Regions from separate parts of the Janthinobacterium woesei genome, predicted to be linked through region 2. Evidence: predicted binding sites of a transcription regulator. Region 2 holds the regulator's gene; the other holds the start of a gene.
The links. The regulator FNR, encoded in region 2, switches genes on or off when oxygen is low (the NO sensors DNR and NnrR bind a similar motif). The targets are predictions, from matches to a motif close to TTGATNNNNATCAA.
Positions count from the first base shown of each region.

Region 1: ACQ4W6_RS01765 (universal stress protein) is a predicted target of FNR. The motif match lies at 1,784-1,797, and genes of this name have one in related genera.

Region 1 is NZ_JBNYXW010000001.1:375,507-390,863, reverse strand. Features, by position in the region: gene ACQ4W6_RS01775 (enoyl-CoA hydratase) at 1-332, opposite strand, end outside; gene ACQ4W6_RS01770 (MFS transporter) at 431-1,714, shown strand; gene ACQ4W6_RS01765 (universal stress protein) at 1,852-2,289, shown strand; gene mltA (murein transglycosylase A) at 2,346-3,635, opposite strand; gene ACQ4W6_RS01755 (hypothetical protein) at 3,646-3,792, shown strand; gene apaG (Co2+/Mg2+ efflux facilitator ApaG/CorD) at 3,817-4,191, opposite strand; gene rpe (ribulose-phosphate 3-epimerase) at 4,369-5,043, shown strand; gene ACQ4W6_RS01740 (phosphoglycolate phosphatase) at 5,043-5,759, shown strand; gene trpE (anthranilate synthase component I) at 5,997-7,493, shown strand; gene ACQ4W6_RS01730 (aminodeoxychorismate/anthranilate synthase component II) at 7,495-8,058, shown strand; gene trpD (anthranilate phosphoribosyltransferase) at 8,124-9,167, shown strand; gene trpC (indole-3-glycerol phosphate synthase TrpC) at 9,201-10,001, shown strand; gene ACQ4W6_RS01715 (GGDEF domain-containing protein) at 10,029-11,231, opposite strand; gene ACQ4W6_RS01710 (M61 family metallopeptidase) at 11,517-13,370, opposite strand; gene ACQ4W6_RS01705 (nucleotidyltransferase family protein) at 13,419-13,997, opposite strand; gene ACQ4W6_RS01700 (xanthine dehydrogenase family protein molybdopterin-binding subunit) at 14,011-15,357, opposite strand, start outside.
Region 2 is NZ_JBNYXW010000003.1:260,371-275,727, reverse strand. Features, by position in the region: gene ccoP (cytochrome-c oxidase, cbb3-type subunit III) at 1-737, shown strand, start outside; gene ccoG (cytochrome c oxidase accessory protein CcoG) at 742-2,124, shown strand; gene ACQ4W6_RS04565 (FixH family protein) at 2,185-2,709, shown strand; gene fnr (fumarate/nitrate reduction transcriptional regulator Fnr) at 2,725-3,483, opposite strand; gene ACQ4W6_RS04555 (HAMP domain-containing sensor histidine kinase) at 3,744-6,821, shown strand; gene ACQ4W6_RS04550 (TOBE domain-containing protein) at 6,824-7,591, opposite strand; gene ACQ4W6_RS04545 (sulfate/molybdate ABC transporter ATP-binding protein) at 7,626-8,330, opposite strand; gene modB (molybdate ABC transporter permease subunit) at 8,336-9,007, opposite strand; gene modA (molybdate ABC transporter substrate-binding protein) at 9,022-9,798, opposite strand; gene ACQ4W6_RS04530 (benzoate/H(+) symporter BenE family transporter) at 9,943-11,175, opposite strand; gene ACQ4W6_RS04525 (LysR family transcriptional regulator) at 11,326-12,231, shown strand; gene ACQ4W6_RS04520 (MFS transporter) at 12,600-13,952, opposite strand; gene tcuB (tricarballylate utilization 4Fe-4S protein TcuB) at 14,043-15,215, opposite strand; gene tcuA (FAD-dependent tricarballylate dehydrogenase TcuA) at 15,202-15,357, opposite strand, start outside.

The DNA of each region.
Region 1 (15,357 bases), on a different contig from region 2:
CAGCCGCCGCCCAGCGCATAGCCGGCGACCGCGCCCACCACGGGTTTGCGCACGCGCAAGATATGCTCCCAGTTGCGGCTGATGTAGCCCTGGGTGAAAGTATCGGGATAGGTATACTCGGCCATGGCCGCGATGTCGGCGCCGGCGGCAAAGGCTTTTTCGCTGCCCGTGAGCACGATGCAGCCGATATTCTCGTCGGCATCGAACTTGAGCAGCGCATCGCCCAGTTCATTCATCATGCGTTCGTTCAAGGCATTCAGCGCTTTCGGGCGGTTCAGGCGTATCACAGCCACTTTGTCCTGGATGTCGATGATCAAGTCTTCGTATTGCATATAGTCTCCTCTGGATGAACACGGTAACAACGATTGTAGCGGCTAACGGCAGCGGCGCGGCAGGCACGCTGCTATTATTGTGAGCCTGATCATTTCTTATCGAGCGGCAAATTTTCTCCTCTTTCCTCCAGTCTTGCGCCAACCGCCTGCGCGGTGATGGCAGCGCCGCCACGATCAATTTTCGCCGCCTGTGGTTCAGCAATGGCCTCAATTGCTTCGGCGCCCAGATCACCTCACTGGCCTTGCCCCTGTGCGCGGTACTGCTGCTGCATGCGACGCCGGAACAAATGGGCTTGCTGGTCGCCCTGCAGGCGCTGCCGTTTGCCCTTTTCGGCTTGCCCGTCGGCGTGCTGCTGGACCGGCGCAGCAAACACCCGATCATGCTGTTCAGCGAAACCATGTCCGGCCTGGCCCTGGCCAGCGTGGCCATCGCTTACTGGTGCGGCGTGCTGTCGATGCCGTGGTTATATATAGTAGGATTCATTATCGGCACGGGTTTCGTCGTGGGCGGCGGCGCAGAACAAGTCTTCCTGACTTTTTTGGTGGGGCGCGACGGCTTGATCGATGCCCAATCGAAATTTGCCGCCACAGAATCGGCGTCGCGGCTGATCGGCCCCGGCCTGGCCGGCGTGCTGGTGCAAGTGCTGTCGGCGCCGGTCGCCATCCTGTGCACGGCCTGCGGCTATCTTGTTTCCGTGTGCAATCTGCGTGCCATGAGCGTGCGCGATCCGCGTCCCGCGCCATCCGATAAGCACGCCTTGCGCGACATCGCCGATGGCTTGCTGTTTGTCTGGCGCGAACCGCTGCTGCGCGCGCTGGCCTGGGGCGCCGGCATCTGGCACTTCCTGTTTTACGCCAGCATGGCCTTGACAGTGCTGTTTGCCACGCGCGATCTGGGCATGAGTCCCGGCGTGCTGGGCATGACGCAAATGCTCGGCGGCGCCGGCGTATTGCTGAGTGCCATCATCGTCAAGCCGCTGACAAAGCGCTACGGCACCGGCCGCACCATCCTCATCGGCCTGGCGTCAACCTCCGTGTGTTTTGCGCTGACGCCAGCGATACCCGCCTCTTTATTCGGCAGTGCGGCCGCCAGCGCCGTGGCGTATGGCGTGCTGATGTTCTTTTTTGATTGCGGCGTGATGCTGTTCTTTATCCCCTACCTGGGCTTGCGCCAGAAAGTCACGCCCGATGCCATGCTGGGCCGCATGACGTCCACCATGCGTTTTTTGACGGTGGCCACGGCACCGCTGGGCGCGCTGGCAGCCGGCTCGATAGCCGAACATTTTGGCGTGCGTAATGGCCTGGCCTGCATCGCCGCCGGCAGCATCGCATTGACGATCGCCATGGTGTGGGGCACGCCGCTACGTAGCGTGCGCACCTGAAGCTGCGAACAGGCATACACTGTTAAAAGATTGCCTTGACGACACTATTCATGGCAAAGCTTGTCAGGTTTGATTTACATCAAGGAATTCATTGAGGTAAGTCCATAAGCTGTCTCACATCACATCAGGAGCATGCCATGTTCAATACCATATTATTTCCCACCGACGGCTCGCCGTTGTCTGACAAGGCTGCCGAGACGGCCATCGCCTTCGCCCAATTAAACAAGGCCAAGCTGGTCGCCATCAGCGTGGTACAGCCGTTCCCGTTTTCGCCAATGGCAGATGGCGGCATCGTGCTCGACGCCGGCCTGTATGAACAGCAGATGCAGGAAGCATCGCAACGCGCGATCGACAAGATCGGCGAAGCGGCGCGCGCCGCCAGCGTGCCGTTCGAAGGCCTGGTAGCCGTATCGCCCAGCCCGCACGAAGAAATCGTCAATGCGGCGCAAACCTATCAGTGCGACATCATCCTGATGGCCTCGCATGGCCGCAAGGGCTTGAACAAGCTGTTCGTGGGTAGCGAAACGCAAAAAGTACTGGCGCATACCCATTTGCCAGTGATGGTTCTACGTTAATACTCGTCCACCCCGCCCGGCGCCGCGCCGCGCCGCACCGCGCCGCACAAATAACATTAGCGCGCCGGCGCCTGTTTCGGCAACAACACCCACACGGCGCCGCTCTGCTTCATGCGGCCCGCGTTCTCCGCCGCTTCCGCACCAAAACCAAAGAAATAATCGACACGGATAGGCCCGCGAATGGCGCCGCCCGTATCTTGCGCCATCACCAGGCGCTGCATGGGGATATCGCTATTGGCTTGCGTGGTGGCCAGGAACACGGGCGCACCCAGCGGCACATAGCGCGAATCGATGGCCACCGAGCGCTGCGGTGTCAGCGGCACGCCCAGCGCGCCCTTCGGCCCCACTTTCGGATCGGGCAAGCGCTCTTCCTTGAAGAATACATAGCTGGGATTGGCGTTGAACAACTCATCCTTGCGCGTGGGATGGCCGGCGATCCACGCCTTGATGCCCTGCGCGGACGCTTGGCTCATGCTCAGTTCGCCCTTCTCGACCAGATAACGGCCGATGGATTTGTATGGATGGCCATTCTGGTCCGCATACGCGACGCGTACGGTTTCCTGCGTATCGGTCAGCTGCACGCGCCCGGAACCCTGCACTTGCAGGAAGAACGCTTCCACTTCGTCATCAACCCACAACAATTCCTTGCCGGTAACGGACGTGGCGCGCTCGATGTCTGCACGCGTGGCGTACGGCACCACCTTCTTGCCCACCAGCTTGCCGCGCAGGCGCATGTTTTTCAGTTCCGGATACACGCCGGCCAGATCGACCGAGACCAGGTCGTCAGGCACCTTGTACAGCGGTGTCTGGTACGGGCCACCACGCTTGCGCGCACCGTGCAGCAAGGGTTCATAGTAACCAGTGACGAGGCCAGTACTGGCGCCATCGGCAGTGATGACTTGATTTGGCACAAAGAAGGTTTCAAAAAACAGGCGGATGGCCTTGTCGCTGTCGGCATTCACCTGGCGCGCGATCGTGCATGCCTCTTTCCAGTCAGGGCGCTTGAGCAGCACGCCACACGAGGCCATGAAGGCAGGCCATGCGGCGCGCATGTCGTCGCGGCCCCAGCCCGGCAAGGCGGCAAACTGGGCAGGCGCAAACGTGGGTGCAGCCGCATCCGTGGCATCCTTGGCATCCTTGGCATCCCTGGCTTCGGCTGCGGCCGGCTTGGCCGGAACAGGCTTGACGACGGACGGGGCAATCGCCGGCGCCTTGCCGTCGGCAGCGCCGGGGACGGCAGGCGGCGTGGTGCACGCGGAAAGCGCAAGCGCGACGCCACCGATTGAAACGAGTAGACTACCGCGTGTAAATAGACGGCGGGTAAATAGGCTGCGGGTAAATAACATAGGAGTGCGTATGTGGATCTTGATGGTAGAGGCGCTGGTGGCGTTCTTCTTGCTGGCATTTATAGTCTGGTGGACCATGTATTCGGGCAAGAAACCGGCGCCTCCAGTACGCAAGCAACTCAGCGAAGCGCAAGACGCCACCGAAAAACTGAAATAGCGGGCGCGAGCCACCGGCTTGTTCTTAATGCAGGGTACGTGGCACCGACAGCACGAATTCGGGAATGGCCGCCTCGAACTGATGGCCATCTTCGGCCACGCAGAAGTATTCGCCGCGCATCGAGCCTTGCGGCGTGGTCAGCATGGTGCCGCTCGTGTATTCGAATTGCTCGCCCGGCTGCAGCAATGGCTGGTGGCCGACGGCGCCCAGGCCACGCACCTCTTCCACCTTGTCATTCGCATCCGTGATGACCCAGTGGCGCGAAATGAGTTGCGCGCCAACGCTCCCCGTATTGACGACGCGTATGGTGTAGCTGAACACGTGCCGTCCCTGGTCCGGTGCCGATTGCTCGGGCAGATACTGCGTCTTGACCGTTACCGTAAATTCATAAGTCGCCATCGTCATTCCTCTTCAGACATTGCCAGTCGTATATTGCATGTATCGCGTATCGCGCGTGCCGCATTGGCCACCGCGCGCTGTGTATTCTGTGTGTCACTGTGCTTCAATAAGGCATGGTGACGGCGTCAAGCGTAAAATAGCGCATCTTCGCATTTTCTATCCTTTGGCTACTTCACCATGACAACATTCCGTATTGCTCCCAGCATCCTGTCCGCCGACTTTGCCCGCCTGGGCGAGGAAGTGCGCAACGTCGTCACCGCCGGCGCCGACATCATCCACTTCGACGTGATGGATAATCACTATGTGCCGAACCTGACCATCGGCCCACTGGTGTGCGAAGCGATTCGCCCGCACGTGCAAGTACCCATCGATGTGCATCTGATGGTCAAGCCTGTTGATCGCATTATCCCGGATTTCGCCAAGGCTGGCGCGAACATCATCACCTTCCACCCGGAAGCGTCGGAACATATTGACCGTTCGCTGCAACTGATCCGCGATAACGGCTGCAAATCGGGCCTGGTTTTCAACCCGGGCACGCCGCTGCACTACCTGGAACACGTGATGGACAAGATCGACATCATCCTCATCATGTCGGTCAATCCAGGCTTCGGCGGCCAGTCCTTCATCCCGCATACGCTGAAGAAAATCGCCGAAGCGCGCCGCATGATCAATGAATCGGGCCGTGACATCATGCTGGAAGTCGATGGCGGCATCAAGATCGACAACATTGCCGCCGCTGCCGCTGCCGGCGCCGACACCTTCGTCGCCGGCTCGGCCATCTTCGGCAAGCCTGACTACAAGGCTGTCATCGACGCCATGCGCGCGGAACTCGCAAAAGTGGCAGGCGCCTGATGCAGGCGGGCACGGTAAAAGACAGGGTACTGGCCGGCGTGCGCGCCGCCATCATCGACCTCGATGGCACGATGCTCGACACCGTGCCCGATTTCCATGTCGCCATCAACGCCATGCGCGCCGAATTTGCTCTCGCGCCCATCAGCGCCGAGGCCATCAAGCTGATGGTGGGCAAAGGCTCGGAAAACCTGATCCGCACGGTGCTGGCCAAGGATTTCGATGCGGCCGGCGTGGAACAGCGCTTCGAGCAGGCAATGGATGCCTACCAGCGCCACTACCTGGCCATCAATGGCCAATTCAGCACCCTGTACCCTGACGTGATCGCAGGACTGGAAGCGATGAAAACGGCTGGATTGCGCCTGGCGTGTGTCACCAACAAGCCGATCGCCTTCGCCCTGCCCCTGCTGAAACAGAAAAAACTGGATGGCTATTTCGAGATCGTCTACGGCGGCGATTCGCTGGCGAAGAAGAAACCGGACCCACTGCCGCTATTGCAGGTATGCATGGACTTCGACCTGGCACCAGCCAAAGTGGTGGCCATCGGCGACTCATCGAATGACGCGCAAGCGGCACGGGCTGCGGCTTGCCCCGTGCTGACCGTACCGTATGGCTACAACCACGGACACTCTATACACGACACCGATTCCGATGGTATAGTAAATACGCTGCTCGAAGCGGCCCATTTTATTAGCATGCAAAACAGACCAGCATACTGACAACTACATCGTGAACACGTTTCTCATCAAAAAACACAATATCACCCAAACCGGCTCGATTGAGGCCTGGCTTTGGCGACGCTGGCAATCCTGGCAGGCCTAAGGCCGAGCCGTGTAAGATTGCTGCCGGTGGCGCGCGTACTTTGCGTGCACCTGCAGGTTTTTTGATAACCCACCGCAGGGTTTGTGCCTTGTAAACACAACGCACATTCGTACCCTGACGGCATGGAGAGAAACATGACCGAACTCGAATTCAAATCGCTGGCCCAGCAAGGCTACAACCGCATCCCCCTGATCGCGGAAGCCTTCGCCGACCTGGAAACCCCGCTCACGCTGTATCTGAAACTGGCGCAAACCCAGCATGGCGGCAAAAACACCTTTTTGCTCGAATCGGTCGTCGGCGGCGAACGCTTCGGCCGCTATTCCTTCATCGGCTTGCCCGCCACGACCGTGTTGCGCAGCTATGGCAGCCGCACCGAAATCGTCAAGAACGGCGCCGTGATCGAGGAACACGAAGGCAATCCGCTCGACTTCATCGAGCAATACCAAGCCCGTTTCAAGGTGGCCTTGCGCCCAGGCATGCCGCGCTTTTGCGGTGGCCTGGCCGGCTACTTCGGCTACGACACGGTACGCCACATCGAGAAAAAGCTGGCCGGCGGCGCGCCCAAGGACGACTTGAACCTGCCCGACATCCAGTTGATGGTGACGGAAGAACTGGCCGTCATCGACAACCTGTCCGGCAAACTGTATCTGATCGTGTATGCCGACACCACGCAGCCCGAGTCGTTCTCGAAAGCGCGCCAGCGCTTGAAAGACTTGCGCATGATGCTGCGCCGCGGCGTCGATGCGCCCGTGACCAGCGCCTCCGTGCGCACGGAAACCATCCGCGACTTTTCCAAGGAAGACTACCTCAAGGCTGTCGCCAAGGCGCACGAATACGTGATGGCCGGCGACTTGATGCAGGTGCAGATCGGCCAGCGCATCCGCAAACCGTATGTCGATTCACCGCTGACCCTGTACCGCGCCTTGCGTTCGCTCAATCCGTCGCCGTATATGTACTTCTATAATTTCGGCGACATGCAGATCATCGGCGCCTCGCCTGAAATCCTGGTGCGCAACGAGAAGTTGGCCGACGGCGGCAAGAAAGTCACCCTGCGTCCCATCGCCGGCACCCGTCCGCGCGGCGCCACGCCCGAGCGCGACGCGGAATTGTCCGCCGAACTGCTGGCCGATCCGAAAGAGATCGCCGAGCACGTGATGCTGATCGACCTGGCGCGCAACGACATCGGCCGCATCGCCACCACCGGCAGCGTGCACGTCACCGACCGCATGGTCATCGAAAAATACTCGCATGTGCAGCACATCGTCACCAACGTCGAAGGCACATTGAAAGATGGCTTGTCGAACCTGGACGTGCTGCGCGCCACCTTCCCCGCCGGCACCCTGACGGGCGCGCCGAAAGTGCGCGCCATGGAAGTGATCGACGAACTGGAAATCACCAAACGCGGCATCTATGGCGGCGCCTGCGGCTACCTGTCGTTTGGCGGCGAAATGGATGTGGCGATCGCCATTCGCACGGGCGTGATCAAGGACGGCATGCTGTACGTGCAGGCCGCCGCCGGCATCGTCGCCGACTCGATCCCTGAAATGGAATGGCAGGAAACCGAGAACAAGGCGCGCGCCGTACTGCGCGCCGCCGAACAAGTGCAAGATGGCCTGGATGGGGAGTTTTAAGATGCTGCTGATGATCGACAACTACGACTCCTTCACCTACAACATCGTGCAGTATTTCGGTGAACTGGGCGAAGACGTGCGGGTCTACCGCAACGATGAAATCACGATCGAACAGATCGAGGCGCTCAATCCGGACCGCATCTGCATCTCGCCCGGCCCGAAAGCGCCGGCGCAGGCAGGTATTTCGGTGGAAGTGCTGAAACACTTCGCTGGCAAGAAGCCAATTTTGGGCGTCTGCCTGGGCCACCAGGCCATCGGCGAAGCGTTTGGCGGAAAAGTCATCCGCGCCAAGCAAGTCATGCATGGCAAGACTTCCGTCATCGCACATACGGGCGTGGGCGTCTTCAAGGACATCCCCAGCCCCTTCACAGTGATCCGCTACCACTCTTTGGCGATCGAACGCGCCTCGCTGCCTTCCTGCCTGGAAGTGACAGCCTGGACGGACGACGGCGAAATCATGGGCGTGCGCCACCGGGAATACGATATCGAGGGCGTGCAATTCCACCCCGAATCGATCCTCTCGGAGCACGGCCACGCCTTGCTGAAGAATTTTCTCGAGCGCTGATTCCATGCGCACGCCACGGCGTGCCATCAGTGTCCTCCTGCGCCATCATTGAAGAAGGAAGCATCATGCCGATCACCCCACAAGAAGCCCTGCTGCGCTGCATCGAACACCGCGAGATTTTTCACGACGAAATGCTGTACTTATTCCGCCAGATCATGTCCGGCGAAATGTCGCCCACCATGATCGCCGCCCTGACCATGGGTTTACGCGTGAAAAAGGAAACCATCGGCGAAATCGCCGCCGCCGCGCAAGTGATGCGCGAGTTTTCCACCAAGGTGCCCATGGCCGACACCACCAACCTGCTCGACATCGTCGGCACGGGCGGCGACGGCGCGCACACATTCAACATTTCCACGGCGTCGATGTTCGTCGCCGCCGCCGCCGGCGCGCGCGTGGCCAAGCATGGCGGACGCAGCGTGTCTTCCTCGTCCGGCAGCGCCGACGTGCTGGACTCTTTGGGCGTCAACATCAACCTGCAGCCCGAGCAGATCGCCCAGTCGATCGCGCAAACGGGCATCGGCTTCATGTACGCACCGAACCACCATGCCGCCATGAAGCATGCGGCGCCCGTGCGCCGCGAGCTGGGCGTGCGCACCATTTTCAATATCCTTGGGCCGCTGACCAATCCCGCCGGCGCGCCCAACATTCTGATGGGCGTGTTCCACGCCGACCTGGTCGGCATCCAGGTACGCGTACTGCAGCGCCTGGGCGCGCAGCATGCCATCGTCGTGTATGGCCGCGACAATATGGATGAAGTGTCGCTGGGCGCAGCCACCATGGTGGGCGAACTGGTCAACGGCGAGATCCGCGAATATGAAATTCACCCGGAAGATTTTGGCTTGCAAATGATCGCCAGCCGCAACCTGAAGGTGGCCAATTCGGTGGAATCAAAGGCAAAGATGCTCGAAGCGCTGCGCGGCGAGCCGGGTGCGGCAAGCGACATCGTCGCCCTGAACGCGGGCACGGCGCTGTACGCGGCCGGCGTGGCCAGCTCGATCGAAGATGGCCTGGTGCGCGCGCGCGCCGCCGTCAGCTCGGGCGCCGCGCTGGCAAAACTCGATCAATTCGTGCAGGTGACGCAGCAGCTGGGCACCCCGCTGCAAGCGTAACCTCCCCGCCATCCCTATAGAACAGCGACCATCATGTCCGACATACTCGATAAAATCCTGGCCGTCAAAGCCGACGAAGTGGCAAAGGCGAAAGCCTACCGCAGCCTGGCCAGCCTGCGCAGCGACGTGGAAAACGACAGCGCCCTGCGCGCCGGCCTGCGCAATTTTGAAGCGAGCCTGCGCCAGCATATCGCAGCCGGCAAGCCCGGCATCATCGCCGAAGTGAAAAAGGCCTCGCCATCGAAGGGCGTCATCCGTGCCGACTTCCGCCCGGCCGACATCGCCGCCAGCTATGCGGCGCATGGCGCGGCCTGCCTGTCCGTGCTGACGGACGAACAGTTCTTCCAGGGTTGCATAGAATACCTGCAGCAGGCACGCGCCGCCTGCGCCATTCCCGTGCTGCGCAAGGATTTCATGGTCGACATGTACCAGATCTATGAAGCGCGCGCCATGGGCGCCGATTGCATCCTCTTGATCGTCGCAGCCCTCGACCATGGCCTGATGGCGGAGATGGAGGCCTGCGCCCACGAACTGGGCATGGGCGTGCTGATCGAAAGCCATGACGGCACGGAACTCGATGCGGCCTTGAAACTCAAGAGCGCATTGATCGGCATCAATAACCGCAACCTGCGCACCTTCGAGACCTCGCTAGAGACCACCATCGGCCTGTTGCCGCGCATCCCGCAAGACAAATTGATCATCACGGAATCGGGCATCCTTGGCATGGCGGACGTGAAACGCATGCGCGAAGCCGACGTGCATGGCTTCCTGGTGGGCGAGGCGTTCATGCGCGCACCGGATCCCGGCGTGGAACTGGAACGTTTGTTCAGCTAATTGTTCAGCTAATTGTTCAGCTAAGATTCAACGGCCACTATCGCCTGCGGCTGTGGCCATGCTCCGCGCCGCAGTAGCGCCCTTTAGATCACACTCGATGCGGTCGCGGCCATTTTCCTTGGCCTGATACAAGGCCGCATCGGCGCGCGACAGCAACTGATCCAGCTCTTCCTGTATCGACGCCTGGCAAGCCACGCCGATACTCACCGTACACGGCGGCAAACCGTGTCCATTCGGTTCGCGCAGCAAGGCGCGAATGCGCTCGGCCACGCCAAGAGCATTGTGCGGCATCATGTCCGGCATCAGCACGACAAATTCCTCGCCGCCAAAGCGGGCCACGTAATCGCTCTCGCGCAACGCGCCGCCGATAATCCTGGCCACATGCGCCAGCACCTTGTCCCCCATCGCATGGCCATAGCGGTCATTGATCGACTTGAAAAAATCCAGGTCGATGCTGAGCAAGGTCAAGGGCTGGCCTTTGCGCCGCAAATTGGCCTTTTCGCGCTCATACGCATCGCCAAAGCCGCGCCGGTTCAGCACCTGCGTCAATGGATCGTGCGTGGAGCGGCGCTCGAGTATCATCTGCAGGCGCCGCGTAGCCACCGTCATGAAGCCGACGGTCAGCAGCAGCGCCATGAAATTGGCCGCCGCCAGGTAGATGCTCGCTTGTGTGCCCGCGACCGTCAAATCCACGTTGGCGCCACCATGCCGCAAGGCCATGCCACCGCGCATCAGCACCACGCAAGCCTGCAGCAGCATCAGCGCGCCAAAGAAGAAACTGGAAAAATGGCGCTCGCCGTGCACAAGCACCAGCTGCGCCTGGCGCGCATAGAAAAAGAACACTACCAGGGAAAAGACCGCCACGCGCCGCGAAAAATCGGGCGTCGCCAGCAGCCACCAGGCGATGCCAGCCACGCCGAGGCAGCAAACGAGCGTATAAAAGCGCAGGCTGGGCACCTGGCCATAGAATTTTTCCGTGCCCAGCATCGACAATCCGATCCCCAGCATCAAGGCGGCATTCGCCCCCAGCAGCGCCATCGCGTCGGGCCAATTGCCGCGCATACTGAACAGGAAAGAGGCGCACACCAGCAGCAGCAAACCCGCCGACCAGTGACCCAGTCCGTGTACCTCGCGCCGGAAACTGCGGTAGACGGAAAACATGACGATGCTCATGGCCCCGCACATCAGGGTAGTCATCAACATGATGGTGCGGGGATCGAGGGTTTCCACAGACGATTGAAGCCTAAAAAATCAATAGCGCAATTTTAGTTCAGTTATGGCAAATATGCTGTTGTTGTTTCAACGACGCATGCCCGCCGCCGGCAACTTCGATGCGGTCGCGCCCCAGCTGCCTGGCCCGGTACAGCGCCAGGTCAGAGCGCGTCATCTATACCGTCAAGCACGGGAAATTTCGCGGGATAAATTAAACAGCAAATCAGGCTGACAACTGCCGGCAGGATAAAGCTCGATCATCGCATGAGCCACCTACCGGCATTATCAATATGACTGGCGTTTTTACTGTGCGCTAGGGCGCTTCGGTTTCGTGGCTTTCTTTGGCGCCGGCAAGACGGTCAGATTGACGCCCGGTGCCCGGTCGCCCTGCAGCAGGGCAGTGAATGTCATCAGCTCGTCGCGGCGGAAAGCGTGGATCGCCACGGTCGCGCCGACCGCATAACGGCCCAGCAAGGTATCCAGGTTGGCCGGGTTGCCCGTCACGCGCAAGCCATCGACAGCCACCAGCACGTCACCCGCCGACAGGCCCGCCAGGTGGGCGGCGCCACCCTGATGCACCTGCGCCAGTTTGGCGTCGTTGCCGTCGCGGCCCAGGTTGGCGTCCAGGCTCGGTTTCTGCGCCTTGCGCGTATCGCTGACCTTCACGCCGAACGGCGCCAGCAAGCGCGCCAGCGGCACGTCGTCGGTGCCACGGATGTAGCGCTCGAAGAACGGTTTCATGCGCGTGCCGGAAATTTCATCGAACAGGGCTTCGACTTCGGCCGGCGTCACGCCGCAGCCTTTGCCCGCCTTTTCTCCTTTGCCCTTGTAGAAGTCGCGGCCATAGCGCTGCCACAGCGCCTGCATCACATCGTCCAGCGATTTTTCGCCATTCGTCTTGCTGCGCAGGGTCAGATCAAACGCCAGCGCGATCAGCGAGCCCTTGGTGTAATAGCTGACGATGGCGTTCGGTGCATTTTCATCCTGGCGGTAGTACTTGCCCCAGGCGTCAAAGCTGGAATCGGCCACGCTCTGCTTGCTGCGGCCACTGCCGCGCAAGACGCTGTTGATGGTTTTTCCCAACAGCTTGAAGTAAGCTTCCTCGTCGATCAGGCCCGCGCGCACCAGCATCAGGTCATCGTAGTAGCTGGTAAAGCCCTCGAATAGCCACAGCAGCGGCGAATAGCTTTCCGCCTGCAGGTTGTACGGTGCGAAGGCGGCCGGCTTGATGCGCTTGACGTTCCAGGTATGGAAGTATTCGTGGCTGCACAGGCCCAGGAATTTCAGGTAGCCGTCGCCAATCTCCGTACTGTTTGAAGCCGTCGTTGGCAGGTCGGCACGCGCGCAGATCAATGCCGTCGAGGCGCGGTGTTCCAGGCCGCCGTAACCGTCGCCGACGGCCATGGTCATGAACACATAGCGGTCCATCGGTGCTTTTTTTGTCTTCGGTTCGAAGAAGGCGATCTGCGTTTCGCAGATGGCTTTCAGGTCGCGGCACAGGCGCTCCAGGTCCAAATTCGGCACCTTGCCCGTGACGACGATATCGTGCGGCACGCCATGCGCCTTGAAAGTGGCCAGCGCAAAGTCGCCCATCTCCACCGGGTGGTCGATCAATTCATCATAGTTGGCCGCCTGGTAGCTGCCGAAGCCATAGCGCTTGGCTTTCAGTTCCGGCAAGGTGGTGGCCACGCGCCAGGTCTTGCAAGCGGCATCCTTGGGCTGCACGATATTGACTTCATGCGGCTCGGCCTCCTGTCCCAGCACGCGCAGGAACACGCTGGTGCCATTGAAGAAGCCGTGATTCTGGTCCAGGTGGGCGGCGCGCACTGACAAATCCCAGGCATACACGTCGTATTCGAGCGTCAATGCACCCTGGCAGGGCGCAGCCTGCCACGAATGCTTGTCAAGCTTGGTCAAGGCCACGGCCTTGCCTTCAGACTCGGCACGAATGCTGACGATGTTGCGCGAGAATTCGCGGATCATGTAGCTGCCCGGGATCCAGGCCGGCAGGGAAAATACCTGGCCGATGGCGGCCGGCGCCTTGACGGTCAGCGTGACCTTGAACATGTGGCCGGCCAAGTCTGCGGCGGCGATACTGTAGATGATGCCGGCGGCGGGTGCCTTGGCGATGATTTTTTTTACCGGTGCTTTCTTCATGTTTTCCTCGTGTCTGGCATGTCTTCCCGGGAGCGCCACTGCCCCGCCTTACAAATCGTCCGGAGTATCGATGTCGCGCAGGATGCCAGCGTCATCGACGATCACTTCCTGCACCGCATGGCTGTGCACGATGCTGCGCGCACCCTGGTCGCCGTCCAGCGCCAGCAACAGCGGCAAGTGGACAGCGCTGAACGCGACAGGGTTGCCGCGCCGGCCCTGGAAGACGGGCACCGCGATGCGCGCGCCATCGGCAATGGCTTGCGACAAGGCGGCGATTGTAGCGCCTTCCACGTAAGGCATGTCGCCCAAGGCGATCAGCCAGCCCGGCGCGCCGCGCACATGCCCGATGGCGCAGGTCAGCGATGCCGCCATGCCCGTGTCGGCATCATGGCAGACGCGCACTTCACAGCCCAGTGCGCCCAGTGCGCGCGCTACCTGCGTGTCGTCGGCGCGCACCACGGCCAGCACGCGCGGCAAGGCCGCCAACATGGCTTTTGCCGCCGCCACCACCACCGGCAAGCCCGCATACGGGCCTTCCGCCAACGGCTGCAATAATTTGTTCTGCACGCCGGAAGGATCGAACCTGCGTCCCCTTCCGGCTGCCAGCAAGATGCCAACCGTACTCAAAATACCACTACCGTCATGCCGCCGCCAGGTCGAATGGCAGCTTGCGCAGGCGTTTTCCCGTCACAGCAAACAGCGCGTTGGCGAACGCCGGGGCCAGCGGCGGCACGCCGGGTTCGCCCATGCCCGTTGGCGCATCACCCGATGGCACCAGGTGCACCTCGATCACCGGCATGTCGGGCATGCGCGGCACCGGGTAGTCGCCAAAGTTCTGCTGCTCCACCACGCCATCCTTGAGCGTGATGGCCGCGCCGGGAATAGTCATGCCCAGCGCCATCAGCGCGGCACCCTGCACTTGCGCCTCGATCGTCAACGGGTTGACGGCCAGGTTGCAATGCACGCCCGCCCATACCTGATGCAGCTTGGGCGCGCCGTCGGCGACCGACGCCGTTACCACGTAGGCGACCACGGAATTGAACGATTCGTGCATGGCCACGCCCCAGGCCTGCCCTTTCGGCAGCTTCTTCTTGCCGTAGCCGGATTTGGCCACGGCCAGGTCCAGCGCAGCGATGTGGCGCGTGTGCTTCGCGTCGATCAGCTGCTTGCGGTAGGCGACGGGATCCATCTTCGCCACGTGCGCCGCCTCGTCGATCAGGGTTTCCATGACGAAGGCCGTATGCGTCGAGCCGACGGAGCGCCACCACAGCACGGGCACGTTCGCCTTGGCCGTGTGCACCGACAGCTTCATCGGCAAGGTGTACGGTTCGCCCATGCCTTCGACCATGGTGCCATCGACGCCATTTTTCACCATGAAGGCTTCGAACGGCGTGCCGGCCATGATGGACTGGCCCACGATGGTATGCTCCCAGGCGAGGATTTTCCCTTTGGCGTCGAGGCCAAGCTGCGCGCGGTGCACGTGCGACGGCCGGTAGTAGCCGCCCTTGATATCGTCCTCGCGACTCCACATCAGTTTCAAGGGCCCGCTCTTGCCCGCCGCGCGGTACGCCTTGGCGACATTGACGGCTTCGACCACGTAGTCGGAGGACGGCACGGCACGCCGGCCAAAGCCGCCGCCGGCCATCATCGTATGCAAGGTAACCTGCTCTGGTTTCAGGCCGGAAGTGGCCGCGATGGCCGCCTGGTCGCCCGTCTGGAATTGCGAACCGACCCACATCGTGCATTTGTCGGCCTGCAGGTCGATGACGCAATTGAGCGGCTCCATCGGCGCGTGCGCCAGGTAGGGAAACTCATACACGGCTTCGATCTTCTTCGGCGCCGACGCCAGCTTGCTCATATCGGCCGCTTTGGCGACGATGCCCGGCGTGCGGGCCAACGCCTTGAAGGCTGCCAGCTGCTTGTCGCTGCTGACCTTTTCCACGGCACTGGTGTCCCACTCGATCACCAGCGCATCGCGGCCCTGTTT
Region 2 (15,357 bases):
CGCGCTGGTGGATGTGGCTGTTCTACATCACCATCGTCTTCGCACTGGCCTATCTGTACCTGTATCCGGGCCTGGGCAACTACGCCGGTAGCCTGGGCTGGAAATCGACGGGCCAGTACGCAGAAGAGCTGAAAAAGGCGGAAGCCGACTACGGCCCCCTGTTCAACAAGTATCTGGGCCAGGACTTGAAGACGGTGGCCGCCGATCCGCAGGCGCAAGCCATCGGCCAGCGCCTGTTCCTCACCTATTGCGCGCAATGCCACGGTTCGGATGCGCGCGGCAACAAGGGCTTCCCCAACCTGACCGACAAGGATTGGCTGTATGGCGGCGAACCAGACGTCATCAAGACCACCATCCTGCATGGCCGCAATGGCCAGATGCCGCCGATGGGTGCCGCCCTGGGCTCGGAAAAGGATGTCGAGAACGTGGCCCATTATGTGCTGAGCCTGTCCGGTTCCACCGCCGACCCCGTCAAGTCGGTGCTGGGCAAGGCCAAGTTCGGCGCCTGCATGGCTTGCCACGGTGCGGACGCCAAGGGCAACCAGATGCTCGGCGCGCCCAACCTGACGGACAAGACCTGGCTGTATGGCGGCAGCGCCGATACCATTATGGAAACCATCCGCAAGGGGCGCAGCAACACCATGCCGGCCTTTAACGATTTCCTTGGGGAATCAAAAGTGCATGTGCTGTCGGCCTATGTCTGGAGCCTGTCGAATCCCCAGGCGCCCGTGAAATGATGTGATGGAACCTCAAGTCATCCAGATGTATGCGGCCCGCGAGCAGATCTACCCTCGCGAGGCCAAAGGACGCTACGCTACCTGGCGATGGGTATGCGTCTGGCTTACCCAGCTGGCGTTCTACGGCTTGCCGTGGTTGACCTGGAATGGCAGGCAAGCCCTGCTGTTCGATTTGACCACGCGCAAGTTCTACATTTTCGGCGTCGTGCTGTGGCCGCAGGATTTCATCTACCTGGCGGCCCTGCTGATCATCTGTGCGTATTTACTGTTCCTCGTCACGGCCATTGCCGGGCGGGTGTGGTGCGGCTTTTCCTGCCCGCAAACGGTGTACACGGAAATCTTCCTGTGGGTCGAACGCAAGATCGAAGGCACGCGCAGTGCCCGCATGGCCCTCGACAAGCAGGGTCCGTCGCTGCACAAGGCAGCTAAGAAGACGGCCAAGCACCTGGCGTGGGGCGCCATCGCCCTGTGGACGGGCTTTACCTTCGTTGGCTACTTCACGCCCATCAAGGAACTGGCGCACGCGGTCACCACCTTGAATTTCGGTCCCTGGGAATGGTTCTGGGTCTTGTTCTACAGCCTGGCAACCTACGGCAACGCGGGCTGGCTGCGCGAGCAGGTGTGCAAATACATGTGCCCCTACGCGCGTTTCCAGAGCGCCATGTTCGACCAGGATACCCTGATCATCACCTACGATGCCAAGCGGGGCGAACCGCGCGGCGCGCTGAGCAAGAAAGCCGGCAACAACGACAAGCTGGGCGACTGCATCGACTGCACCCTGTGCGTGCAAGTGTGTCCGACTGGCATCGATATCCGCAACGGCCTGCAGTATGAATGCATCGGCTGCGCCGCCTGCGTGGACGCCTGCAACAGCGTGATGGACAAGGTCGACCGGCCACGCGGCCTGGTACGCTACAGTACCGACCACGCGCTGGAAAACAACTTCAATGCGCAGCAGATCCGCCAGCGCGCCATGCGCCCGCGCGTACTGATCTATTCCGCCATCCTGGCCCTGATCATCATCGCCGTGGCGACCTCGCTGTTCCTGCGCACGCCGCTGAAAATGGACGTCATCCGCGACCGTGGCTCGATGGGACGCGAAGTGGAAGATGGCATGATCGAAAACGTCTACCGCCTGCAGATCATGAATACCTCGGAGCAGCGCCAGCACTTCAGGATCAGCGTTGCCGGCTTGCCCGGCCTGGCCCTGCTGACGCGCGATGAAGTTACCCTGCAGCCGACCGAAACGCTGGGCTGGCCCATCCGCCTGCGCGTGCCGCACGGCGTCGGGGAAAAGGGTTCGAACAAGATCAGCATCGAGCTGCAATCGCTGGACGATCCATCGCTGCATGTGCGCGAAAGCGCCGTGTTCATCGTGCCGCGCTAACAAGGAAAGGCGTGTTTTTGAGGGCTGACCCCAGAATATGCCGCCACAAGGAGAAATAGCATGTCGGAAAGTATCAAGCTGCAAGCCCCCGTGGAACCCTGGTACAAGCACCGCTGGCCGTGGCTGCTGATGGTGGGGCCCGGGCTGTCCGTCATCGTCGGCAGCTTCATGGGCTATATCGCGTTTACGCAGCCGGACGCGCTGGTGGTGGGCGACTATTACAAGCAGGGCAAGGCGATCAACCAGGACTTGCGGCGCGATACGGCCGCCAGCAACCTGGCCATGTCGACCAGCCTGACCTATGATGTAGCTGCAGCGCGCCTGACCGGTTCCGTGCAAAGCTTCGGCAAGGCTTACCCGGCGCCTTTGCTGCTGCACCTGGCGCATGCCACCTTGCCCGAAAAGGATATCAAGCTGCTGGTGCAGCCCGATGCGGCCGGCAACTTTTCGGTGGCGCTGCCGATGTTAGAGCGCAGCCGCTGGCAAGTGCTGGTGGAAAACAACGCGCGCGAATGGCGCTTGTCAGGCATCTGGACCTGGCCTTTGCAGCGCAGCATCGCGCTGCATGCGGATGAAGAACTATAAGGTACAGCACCGTTATTATTTGCAGGTGTCCGTGCCGGCCGTAATGGCCTTCAATTTTGCTGGCTGCAGGATTTCAATCTCGCGGTTCGACACGCGCAGCCAGCCTTCTTTCTTGAACTTCGACAATAAGCGGCTGACGCTTTCGATGGTCAAGCCCAGGTAATTGCCAATTTCCTCGCGCGACATGCGCAGCTGGAAGTTGCTGCCCGAATAGCCGCGTGCCTCGTAGCGCGAGGCCAGGTTGACGATGAAGGCGGCAAAGCGCTGCGTCGCCTGCATATTGCCCAGCAACAGCATGACGCTTTGCTCGCGCGTGATTTCCTGGCTCATCATGCGGTGGAAATGGCGCAGCAGGGTCGGTATACTGCCCAGCAATTGTTCCAGGCTGGAAAACGGAATTTCACACACTTCGCTGTCTTCCAGCGCCACCGCGTTGCAATGGTGGCGGTCGGCGCTGATGGCGTCCATGCCCAGCAATTCGCCAGCCATCTGGAAACCCGTCACCTGCTCGTCGCCGCCCGGATTGATCTGGTACGTCTTGAAGTGGCCCAAACGGATCGCGTACAGGTTCTGGAACGAATCGCCGATGCGGAACAGCAAGGCGCCACGCGCGACCTTGCGGCGCCGGCCGATGATCTGGTCCAGCCGGTCCATATCACCCACATCGAGCCCCATCGGCAGGCACAATTGATGCATGCTGCACGTCGAGCATCGGGCACGCAACGCCTCCACGGTCACTGCGGGCAAGGCTGGAGAGAGTAGCGCTTCTGTCATGTCAGTACCTTTTATAAAATGCAATAACAAGTTTACTGCATAGTGCGTTGCCATGTGCCAATTTCGCGGAAATTCACCGCAATTCGCCCTAATTTCGCTGAATAAACGACGTTCTGCATTTAATTTTATGCCGACATCCTCTAAAGCCTGCTCCACAGCGCAAAATTACACGCCCCACGCTTGCCAAGTTGATGTATTGATAGGAAAATTCCTGACAGCATTATCTGCCGCCTGTACCGCCCGGTACTCAAAAGGAAATCATGAAGCCTCTCGGCATTAAAGCAAAAGTCGCGCTGGCCACCAGCCTGACCTCGATCGCCATGATCGCCCTGGTGACGATGGTCCAGGTGAAACACATGCGCGACGATTTCACGCAAGTCTTGCTGAGCCAGCAAACGGCGCTGATCGAGCGCACGGCCGAAGAACTCGATGACAAGCTGGCCATGCTGCTCGACATCATCACCCAGACCGCGCGCCACCAGCCACCCGCCCTGATGGATGACCCGGCGCAATTGCGCCACTACTACACGCAGCGCGCCATGCTGGCCCTGTTCGACGACGTGCTGGTGCTCGATACGCAGGGCAAGGTGGTCGCCGACGTGCCCGAAGTGCAGGGGCGCAACGGCACGGACGTGGCCGACCGCGCATACTTCCAGACGGTGATGCGCACGAAAAAAGCCATGATCACCGAGCCGATGCTGGGCAAGACCAGCCATTTGCCCATCGTGCAGATGGTCGCCCCCGTGCTCGACAAGGATGGCGAGGTGGCCGGCATCGTGATCGGCGTGCTGCGCCTGTACAAGGACAATATGCTCGGCCATTTGCGCACGGCCAAGGTGGGCAAGAGCGGCTATTTCTTCATCCTCACGCGCGAGGCCGTGCCGCGCTACGTGCTACACCCGGATGCCAGCCGGCTGCTGCAGCCGCGCGCGCCCAACGCCAACCAGATCACCACGCAGTTGCTCAAGGATGGTGGCGAAGGCAGCATGGTCAGCACCAACAGCGGTGGCACCACGGCCGTCAACAGCTTCAAGCGACTGAAATCCGTGAACTGGCTGCTGGCCGCCTCGCTGCCCGTGACCGACGCGTTTGAACCGTTCAACGGCGTGCTGTACCGGCTGGTGCTGTGGAGCATCTGCGCTTCGCTGCTGGCCGCTGCCGTGCTGGCCTGGCTGACCGTACGGCTGCTGTCGCCGCTGGTGCGCCTGCGCAATACCTTGCTGTCGCTGCGCGCTTCCGGCAGCCGCTTCACGCCCGTGCCGGTGCTGCAGCGCGACGAAATCGGCGAGCTGACGGAAGCGTTCAACGGCCTGATGAGCGAACGCGACCGGCTGCAGCAGGAGCTCGAGGCGCGCGCGGCAGAGCTGGAGCGGGAACGCGACCGGGCCGAGGCGGCGAACCGCGCCAAGAGCGATTTCGTGGCCAACATGAGCCATGAAATCCGCACGCCCCTGAACGCCGTGCTGGGCATGGTGTATCTGCTGGGAAATACCAAGCTCAACACCGAGCAGCGCAAGTATCTGACCATGGTACGCGTGGCGGGCCAGTCGCTATTGGGCATCCTCAACGATGTGCTCGATTTTTCCAAGATCGAGGCGCGCCGCATGGATCTCTCGCCCGTCGAGTTCGACCTCGATGAAGTCATGAATACGCTGGCAACGACGATGACCATGAATGCCGGCGAGAAAGAACTGGAACTGGCCATCGCCGTCGAACCGGACGTGCCGCGCCGCCTGGTGGGCGACGCCCAGCGCTTGCAGCAGATCCTCGTCAACCTGGCCGGCAATGCCATCAAATTTACCGGCAGCGGCGAAGTGGTGGTGGCCGTCAGCCTGGCCGAAAGCAAGCACGGGCGCGCCTGGCTGCGCTTCGAAGTGCGCGACACGGGCATCGGCATGACGGCCCAGCAGCAGGCCCAGCTGTTTACGGCCTTTTCGCAGGGCGATCAAAGCATTACGCGGCGCTTCGGCGGCACCGGGCTGGGCCTGGCCATCAGCAAGCACCTGATCCACATGATGGGCGGCGAGATCGCCGTGGCCAGCAGCGAGGGCAAGGGCAGCCGCTTCTGGTTCAGCGTGCCGTTCGAGGTGCTCGAACAGCCGGCCGGGGCGCGCCGCACGCCGGCCCTGGGTCCGCTGCGCCTGCTCGTGGCCGATGACAACCGCACCACGCGCGAGCTGATCGTCAAGCTGATCCACGCCTGGGGCTGGAGTGCCGATGAAGTGGACTCCGGCTTTGCCGCCATCGAGCTGTACCGCGAGCGCCTGGCCCAGCAGCAGCCCTACGACGTGGTGCTGGCCGACTGGCACATGCCCGTGATGGACGGCCTGGCCACGGCCAAGGCCATCCGCCAGGCCGCTGCCGGCCAGCGCCAACCCATCGTGGTGATGGTCAACGCCTTCGCGCGCAATCGCCTGGAAGAAATTTCCAGCGCGGCCGAGGCCGATGTCGTCCTGATGAAGCCGATCACCGGGTCGAGCCTGTTCGACGCCCTGCACCAGGCGCTCATCGCCAAGGAGGAGGTGGGCGGCGAGCAGCGCATGCTGCAGCCGCCGCTGGGCACGGAACTGGCCGGCGTGCATTTCCTGCTGGTGGAAGACAATCATTTGAACCAGGCCGTGGCGCGCGGCATCCTGGAACACATGGGCGCCACCCTGGACGTGGTGGGCGACGGCTTGCAGGCGGTGGAACGGCTGCGCACGGAAGCGCTGCGCTACGACATCGTGCTGATGGATATGCAGATGCCCGTCATGGATGGCTTCAGCGCCACCCAGCTGATCCGCACTGAACTGCGCCTGAACCTGCCCGTGATCGCCATGACGGCCGGCGTGCTGGCCTCCGAGCGCGAACGCTGCATGACGGCCGGCATCACCGATTTCATCGCCAAGCCCGTGGTGGTGGAAGAGATGATGGAAGTCATCCTGCGCCACCTGCCGAAACGTCCGCCCGCGCAGGTGGCCGGTGCGGCGGCGCCCGTCGACGACGAAGTGTTTTCCATGGCCGCGCTGATGCGCGTGATGGGACGCGATGCGAAGGGGCGCGGCGTGCTGCGGCGCATGGTGGAAGATGCGCTGAACAAGGGCCTGACGCCCGTGCGGGAGGCGCAAACAGCCTTGCAGACAGGCCGCCACAGCGACGTGACGCGCATCTTGCACGGCGTGCGCGGCTCCGTGGGCACCCTGGGCACGAAGCGCTTGATACGCGCCGCGTTCGCCACCGAGGAAGCCATCGATGCGGGCCGCATCGACGAGGTGCCGGCACTGCTGGCGGCCGTGGGAGAGGAACTGGAACAGGCGCTGGCGGCCGCGCGCGAGTGGCTAGCACACCTGCACGATTAGCGTTAAGCGGGCACGCCCAGGATCACGCTGGAAGCTTTAAAAATCGCCGTCACGCTGCTGCCGATGGCAATGCCCAGGTCCGTGCTGCTCTGGTTGGTGATGATGGCGGCAATCGTGCCGCCGCGCGGCAAGTCGAGCACCACTTCCGTGTTGACGGCGCCCGTCTGCACGCGGATGACGCTGCCGGCCAGCTGGTTGCGGGCGGAAAAACGCGCGCCGTCACTGTCGGCCACGAGGATGATGGACGAGGCCTTGATCAGCGCGAACGCTTCCACGCCGGCGGCCAGGCCCAGGCTTTCGCTGCTGCTCTGCGTGACGATGGCGACGATGTGCTGGCCGCCCGGCAATTTCAGGGTGACTTCGTCGTTCACGGCGCCCGTCTTGAGTTCGGCAACCTTGCCCAGGAATTGATTGCGTGCCGTGGTTTTCATGGCCATTCTCCGTATGAGTAACAAATCGTCGGCAATGCCTTCCGCCTGGCTGCCCAGCTGGCGCAGGTAGCGCGCATGCTCGCGCTCGATGATGCGGAAATTGTCGACCAGCTGGCGCCCCCGTTGCGTCAGGTGTGTGCCGCCGCCGCCCTTGCCGCCCGTCAGGCGCTCGACCAGCGGCTCGCCGGCCAGGTTGTTCATGGCGTCGATGGCGTCCCAGGCCGCCTTGTAGCTCATCTTGACGGCTTTCGCCGCCTGCGTGATGGAGCCGCACTCGGCAATGGCGCCCAGCAACGCCACGCGGCCGGCGCCGCCCAGGTGTTCGCCGCCCACCGTCATCCATACCGAGCCTTGCAGGCCAATTTCCGCTGTTTTATCCACTGAATTTATCCACCAATGCCACCTTGTTGTCCATGCTGTCGATTTTTCCGTCGCGCAAGTAAAGCACATGTTCGCCCAGGATGCGCGCATCTTCCGGATCATGTGTGATCAGGATCATGGGCACGGCCAGGCGCTGCTGCCACTGGCTCAGCTCCAGGCGCATTTTGACACGCAGGTCGGGGTCGAGGGCGGCAAATGGCTCATCGAGCAGCAGGGCGGCAGGCTCGGCCACCAAAGCCCTCGCCAGCGCCACTCTTTGGCGCTGGCCGCCGGACAACTCGTCGGGGAACTGGTGCGCCAGTTCCAGCAGGTCAAATGCGGCCAGCCAATGCTCGACCTTGGCCAGCTTTTCGCGCGCGCGCGGATTGAACCAGCCCCGCGCCAGGCCAAAGCCCACGTTCTGGCGCACCGTCAGGTGCGGGAACAGGGCGTAATCCTGGAACAGATAGGCCACGTTGCGCTGCTGCGGCGGCAGGTTGATGCCGGCGGCGGAATCGAACAGGGTGCGGCCATTCAGGCGGATATGGCCTGCGTCCGGTGTATACAAACCGGCAATGGCTTTCAGGGTCATGCTTTTGCCGGCCCCGGACGGGCCATACATGGCGATGCGCTGGCTGCCGGACGTGCATTGCACGTGCAAGTCAAAACGGCGTTTGCCGGAGCGCAAGGTGGCGCGAATGTCGAGATCAAGTTGCATGGCGGTCATTTGTGAGCGATGCGCCCGGGCGCCAGGCGGCCGGCCGACAGCAGCACCACGATGCAAACAAAGGAGGTGATCAGCACCAGCGTGTTGGCGACATCGTCCTGGCCTGCCTGCACGGCTTCATACACGGCGACCGATAAAGTCTGCGTCTTGCCGGGAATACTGCCAGCCACCATCAGGGTGGCGCCAAACTCGCCCAGCGCGCGCACAAAACCCAGCAGCACGCCGGCCAGGATGCCGCGCCACGCCAGCGGCAGGGTGACGCGGAAGAAAATGGCCATTTCCGAGATGCCCAGCACGCGGGCAGCCTGCTCCAGCTGGCCATCGACAGCCTCGAAGGCGGCGCGCGCCGGTTTGAAGACGAGGGGGAAGGCCACCACCGTGGAGGCGATCACGGCGCCTTGCCAGGTGAAGATGAGATTGATGCCAAAGTTGTCCTGCAGCCAGATGCCGAGCGTGCCGCGCCGGCCCAATAACACCAGCAAGTAATAGCCGAGCACGGTGGGCGGCATCACCATCGGCAAGGTCAACAGGGCGTCGAGCAGCTCGCGCCCGGGAAAACGCGTGCGCGCCAGCAGATAGCCGGTACCGATGCCGAGCAGCAAATTGAGCGCCGTGGCCCACGCCGCCACTTTCAGCGACAGGGCCAGCGCGGTCCAGGCGATATCCATGCGCGCGCGTCAGCTTATGGCTTCTTGAAACCGTTAGCTTGCTTGAATCCATAGCGGGCCAGGATCGCTTGCGCCGGCGCCGTCTGCAGGTAGCTGACGAAACGCTTCGCCTCGGCCGCATTGCTGCTGTCCTTGATGGTGGCGATCGGGTACAGCACGGGCGTGGCCAAAGGCACTTCCAGCACCACGTTGACTTTATCGTGCATGATGGCCGCGTCGGTGGCGTAGACAAAGCCGGCATCGACTTCGCCGCGCGCCACGTAGTCGAGCGACTGGCGCACGTTTTGCGTGCTGATGGCCTTGGCCTGCACGGCTTCCCACAGCCCGGCCTTCTTCAGCGCGCCTTCCGAATAGCGCCCGACGGGCACGCTGGCCGGATTGGCGATGGCCACGCGGGTCACGCCCTTCTGCGTCAGGTCAGCCAGGCTCTTGATGCCCAGCCGGCTGTCGTGCGGCACGATCAGCACCAGGCTGTTGCTGACGAAATCATGGCGGTCGGCCGGCAATACCAGCCCCTGCTTTTGCGCCGTATCCATGGTTTCCTGGTCGGCCGAAGCAAACACGTCGACGGGCGCGCCCTTGACGATCTGCTGCAGCAGCACGCCCGAGGCGGCAAAATTCAGCGACACCTTGCTGCCCGGATACTGCGCCTCATAGCCCTGCGCCGCATCCTTGAACGCATTCGTCAGGCTGGCCGCAGCCGACACCACCACTTCGCCGGCAGAGGCGGACGAGGCGGCAGTGGCCAGCAAAGCGGCGCCGAGGAGTTTGGCGATGGAAGTGAGGCGCATGGTCGTATCCTTGAAGAGAAGAGAACAAGGAGCGTAATATACACTTATATATAGCGCCTTGCCATCGCGAAGGTCAAGCATTCCGGGATAAGGGCCAGCGAATGGCAAACCTCGACCTCGGCGGTGCGACGGTTTGCATTCAGACTAAACTTTTGTCGATTGCACGGCAGCGCCATCCGTTCCCGGGCCGGCTACTTCGGCCACCGCAGGCCGGGCGCGCCAGGGCTTGTGCAGCACCAGGTATGCCAGCGAACCGATCGCCACGCCCCAAAAGGCCGAGCCCAGGCCGCCAATCGACATGCCGGAGGCGGTGGCGAGAAAGGTAATCATCGACGCTTCGCGGTGATCGGCGTCATGCACCGCGCCCAGGATATTGCTGCTGATTGCGCCGATCAGCGCCAAGCCCGCCAGCACGGCGATAAAGGTATTCGGCAAGGACGTGAACAGCAGTACGATGGTTCCTGCAAAACAGGCGCCCAGCAGATAAAACACGCCATTGGCGATCCCTGCGATATAGCGCTTGTCGTGGTCTTCATGCGCCTCCTTGCTGGTGCACAGCGCGGCAGTGATCGCCGCGATCACGATGGTGATGCCGCCGAAGAAAGCGACCGCCACCGATACCAGGCTCAGGCTGGCGATCAGCGGCCGTGCCGGGGTGTTGTAACCGGAACTGCGCAAAATCGCCATGCCTGGCAAGAGTTGCCCGGTCAGGCTGACCAGGACCAGCGGAATCGCCAGGCTCAGGGTGGCATGCCAAGTCCATTCCGGCTGGATGAATATTGGCTTGGCCAGCGTCATCGTCACGCCATGCAGATTCGCTCCCTCCAGGCCAACGGCCAGCGCCACGCCGGTGGCCAGCAACAGCACCAGGCAATAGCGGGGAAACAGGCGCTTAAAGAAGATATAGGCGACGATCATGCCGAAAGCCAGTGCCGGCGCCGACTTCACGGATTGAAAGGCACCCACGCCAAACTGGAACAGGATACCGGCCATCATGGCGCAGGCGATGCCCTTGGGAATGGCGCGCATCAGCTTGTCGAAATAGCCGGACATCCCGATCAGGAACAGGATGACGGCCGCAGTGATGTAGGCGCCGACGGCCTGGTTCAGGCTCATCTCGGGAAACAGCGTCACCAGCAGCGCCGTGCCTGGGGCCGACCATGCAGTCACGACCGGCACCTTGAACCACCAGCTCAGCGCAATGCCCGACAGCCCCGCCCCGATCGAAATCGCCCAGACCCAGGAGGCGATCATCTCGGGCGCGACCTGGGCGCTCTTTGCCGCCTGGAAAAAGATGATCAGCGGACCGGAATAGGAAATCAGCACCGCCAGGAAACCCGCCGTTATGGCCGAGATCGAAAAATCCTTGTGAATCATATTGTTCTCCGTATTGTTTTATGCATGGCAGGCATGCTGAACGATAGCCGCGTCTAGCATGGACAACGAAGTATATTTGCTAAGGAGTAATTGATAAATAGGCGTAAAATTGCAACTCTATTCAGAAAAACTGAACAAAGTTTCGACGCCATGGACCGTTTTCAAGCAATGCAGCTCTTTACCCGAATCGTGGAACTGGGCAGTTTTACCAAGGCGGCGGAGCAGCACGGTCTGTCGCGCGCATCGGCGACCGCCCTGATCAAGCAGCTAGAGGCCCATCTCGGGGCACGCCTGCTGCAGCGCACGACCCGCCAGGTCAGCGCAACACTGGACGGGCGCTCCTACTACCAGCACTGCGTGGCCATCCTGGCCGACATCGACGAGGCCGAAAGCGTGTTTTCCCAGGCCGCCTGGCATCCGCGCGGACGCCTGAAAATCGACCTGCCGGCCTCCCTGGGACGCTTGGTGGTGATCCCCGCGCTGCCCGACTTCCACCAGCGCTATCCCGAGATCGTGCTGGAGATCGGTGCCGGCGACCGCATGATCGACCTGGTGCGCGAAGGCGTCGATTGCGTGGTGCGGGTCGGCGAACTGGACGACTCGACCCTGGTCGCGCGGCGCCTGACGGCACTGCGGCAGGTGAGCTGCGCCAGCGCCGCTTACGTGGCCCGGCACGGACTGCCGGATAGCCTCGAGCAGCTCGAACAGCTTCAGAGCATCGATTACCTCTCCTCCACCACCGGCAAATTGCAGGCGCTCGAATTCTGCGTCGATGGCCAGGTGCAGACCCGAACACTGCGCGCCAGCATGGCGGTCAACAATGGCGAATCGTATGTGGCCGCCTGCGAGGCCGGCTACGGCATCGTGCAAGTGCCGCACTACCATGTCGCTCGTCAGCTTCAGGAAGGGGAACTGGTCGAATTGCTGCCTCAGTACCGGCCGCCCGATCTAACGATAACGGCCTTGTATCCGCACCATCGCCACATGACGCCCCGGCTGCGGGTGTTCATCGACTGGCTGGCGACGCTATTCCAGAACGGGTCCTCACCCATCTAGCCCTTCCTAGCCAGAAGCCTGCCATTCGGACATGATCTCAGCCTGAACTCGCCTTATGCCTATCGTGTATCGTGCTTTAAAAGCAGACATTGCTTGATTCACTGAGCGATAGACATGATTGTGGCATCCGTTGGTGCTGCTACTTTAGCAGTTAAGGGGCCGGGAATAAATAAGTGTTACGTTTGGGGGACTCTGGCGGGATGCGATGCAAGGCGGGAGAAGGAGCCATAGCGAGCTATGGCGACGACGAGCAACGCCGCAGCGCGCCGGCCAGAGACGATCCAAATGTGACAGTCATTTTTGAACGGCTCCTAAGTATGACTGAGGCCGTGTCTGATAGGCAGACCCCGACGCGCTTCGCGAAGTAGTCAGGCGCGTGCGGCTGACCGGCCTTGGCGGCCGGCGCTTTCCTGCCGCTCGCCGCGGCTCGCCGCGCCACCTCGCCGGTAAAGCATCAAGGTCGCCACCAGCCCGCACAGTGCCGCGAAACTCATCCACAGGCCGGGCGAAGCCTTGTTGGCGGTCAGTTCGATCAGATAGGTCGATATGGCAGGAGTGAATCCGCCGAAGACGGCGGTGGCAAGGCTGAAGGCGAGTGAGAAGCCGACTACCCGGACGTTGACAGGCATGACTTCTGTCAGCGCTACCACCATGGCGCCGTTGTACATGCCGAAATAGAACGAGAACACCAGCAACACCGCCAGCAAGTGTCCGAAGCTGGGGTTGGCGACCAGCCACGACATCGCCGGGTAAGCGGTCAGCAGCGCCAGCAGGGAGATGCCGACCAGGATGGGTTTGCGGCCGATGCGGTCCGATAGCGCACCGCCGATCGGCAGCCAGACGAAATTGGACAGTCCCACCAGCAGCGTGACCAGCAGGCTGTCGGCCGTACTCAAATGCAGCACGGTACGGCCGAAGGTCGGCGTGTAGACGGTGATCAGGTAGAAAGTGGTGGTGGTCATCGCGACGAACAGCATGCCGGTCAGTACCGTGCGCCAGTTCCGCAGCATCGAGTCGAATACTTCGCGGGTGTCGGGATGATGGCGGCGCGCCTGGAACTCGGCGGTCTCTTGCAGGCTTCTGCGCAGAATGAAGATGAAAGGCACGATCGCGCAGCCGATCAGGAACGGGATGCGCCAGCCCCACGCGGCCACCTCAGCCGGCGACAGCCACTGATTCAAGCCGTATCCCAGCGCCGCCGCCATCACGATGGCGACCTGCTGGCTGGCCGATTGCCACGCGGTGTAAAGGCCCTTGCGGCCTGGCGTGGCGATCTCCGCCAGGTAGACTGAAACGCCGCCCAGTTCGGCCCCGGCCGAGAAGCCTTGCAGCAGGCGACCGATCAGCACCAGCGCGGGCGCGAACAGGCCGAGCGATGCGTACCCTGGAACCAGGGCAATCAGGACCGTGCCGCTGGCCATGATCGAGAGCGTGACGATCAATCCCTTGCGGCGGCCAACCTTGTCGATGTAGGCGCCGAGGATGATCGCGCCGAGCGGGCGCATCAGGAAACCGGCGCCGAACACCGCGAACGTCAGCATCAGCGACGCGAATTCGCTATCGACTGGAAAGAATACCTTCGAAATATAGTGCGCGTAGAAGCCGAACAGGAAGAAGTCGAACTGTTCGAGAAAGTTGCCGCTGGTCACACGCAGTACGGCGCCGAACTTCGATGGGGGCGCAGCAACCGTTGCGCCTGTGTGGCTGGTTTTGCCGGTCATGTTGGTGTCTCCGTTTTTTTTTGGTTATGCCGTTGGTCCTGACCGCGATGCGCCGGGCAAAGGCGTCATCGGACGTAAAACGCTTGCTGCTCAGTCGTCTCCCAGCTGCAGCGTGTTCGGCTGGCGCTTCTCGATCGCCCACTTGAGAAGGGCCGCGCTACGGAAGATGCCATGGGCAAACTTGCCGTATGGCAGTGTGAGGAAGAGTGCCATCACCGTGCCGAGGTGCATGCACAGCACCAGCGTCAGGGCGGGGGTGCCGCGCGCCAGCATCAGCATCAGGCCGCTCGCGGCCGTCAGGAACAGCAGCGCAATGAAGCCGCGGTCCATCGGCTTCTGGGCGGCATCGCCTTGCAGGGGATGGCGGCGCACGTTCAGCACGAACAGGCCGGCGGTGCCGAGCAGCAACGCGACGCCACCGGTGATGCCCAGCAGCTTGGGTAGGCTGCCGAAAGCGTAGGGCGCCTCCCAACCGAACAGGTAGTGATACAGGGTGGCCGTGCTGGTCGCCGCGAAGCACAGCATGAAGCCGTAAAACGTGAGGTGATGGCAGCGCCGCCGTGCCACCGAGAAGGCATCGTCGGCGTTGTTGCAGCCGGCGCCATGCCCGCCGCCCAAAAATTTCAGGCGCAGCACCTTGCCGGCGGCGTCGCCGACGGCGGCCGCCGAGGCGGCCCCGGGCGTGACGTCGCGCCAGAAGCGCCGCACGCCCAGGCCCAGCGCCAGCAGTGCGAACAGGAAGATGGGCGCGAACAGGCTCACCATCAGGTTGTGCGGAAAGATCGTATAAAAGCTGCCGCCCATCGGTACCTGCAAGAGCGAACCCTGGCCGCTGGCGGCGAGCGCCAGGAATAGCGCCAGCCCGGCCACCAGCGCCAGCGACAGCGCCAGGCCGTTGCGTTTGTACAACGCCCCCAGGGCGGGCGGCCAGGCGTAGTCGGTATAGGTTTCGAGGCGCACCTTGGCCATGGCCTGCGGCACGTTGATGGCGAATTCGTGCGGCGGCGCGTATTGGCAGGCATGCAGGCAAGCGCCGCAGTTATGGCACAAGTTGGCCAGGTAGTTGATGTCGGCCTTGCTGAATTCCAAACGCCGTGTCATGGCGGGGAACACGGCGCAATAGCCTTCACAATAACGGCAGGAATTGCAGACCGTCATCTGGCGGCCGACTTCGGCCTCATTCGCGCTCAGGATAGGGATCGTCGGATAGCTGCCCTTGGCCAGCGTGCTGGCTTCGCGCATCAGGGATTCAAGCTGTTGCATGTTGTACTTTCTTTGCAGCGAGTGCTGCCTGAGTGCCGGCGATACGCCCGAAGGCGGTGCCGATGGCCATGCCGACGCCGGCGGTGTAGCCCTGGCCGAGCACGTTGCCGGCCATCATTTCCCCGGCGACGAAGAGATTGGG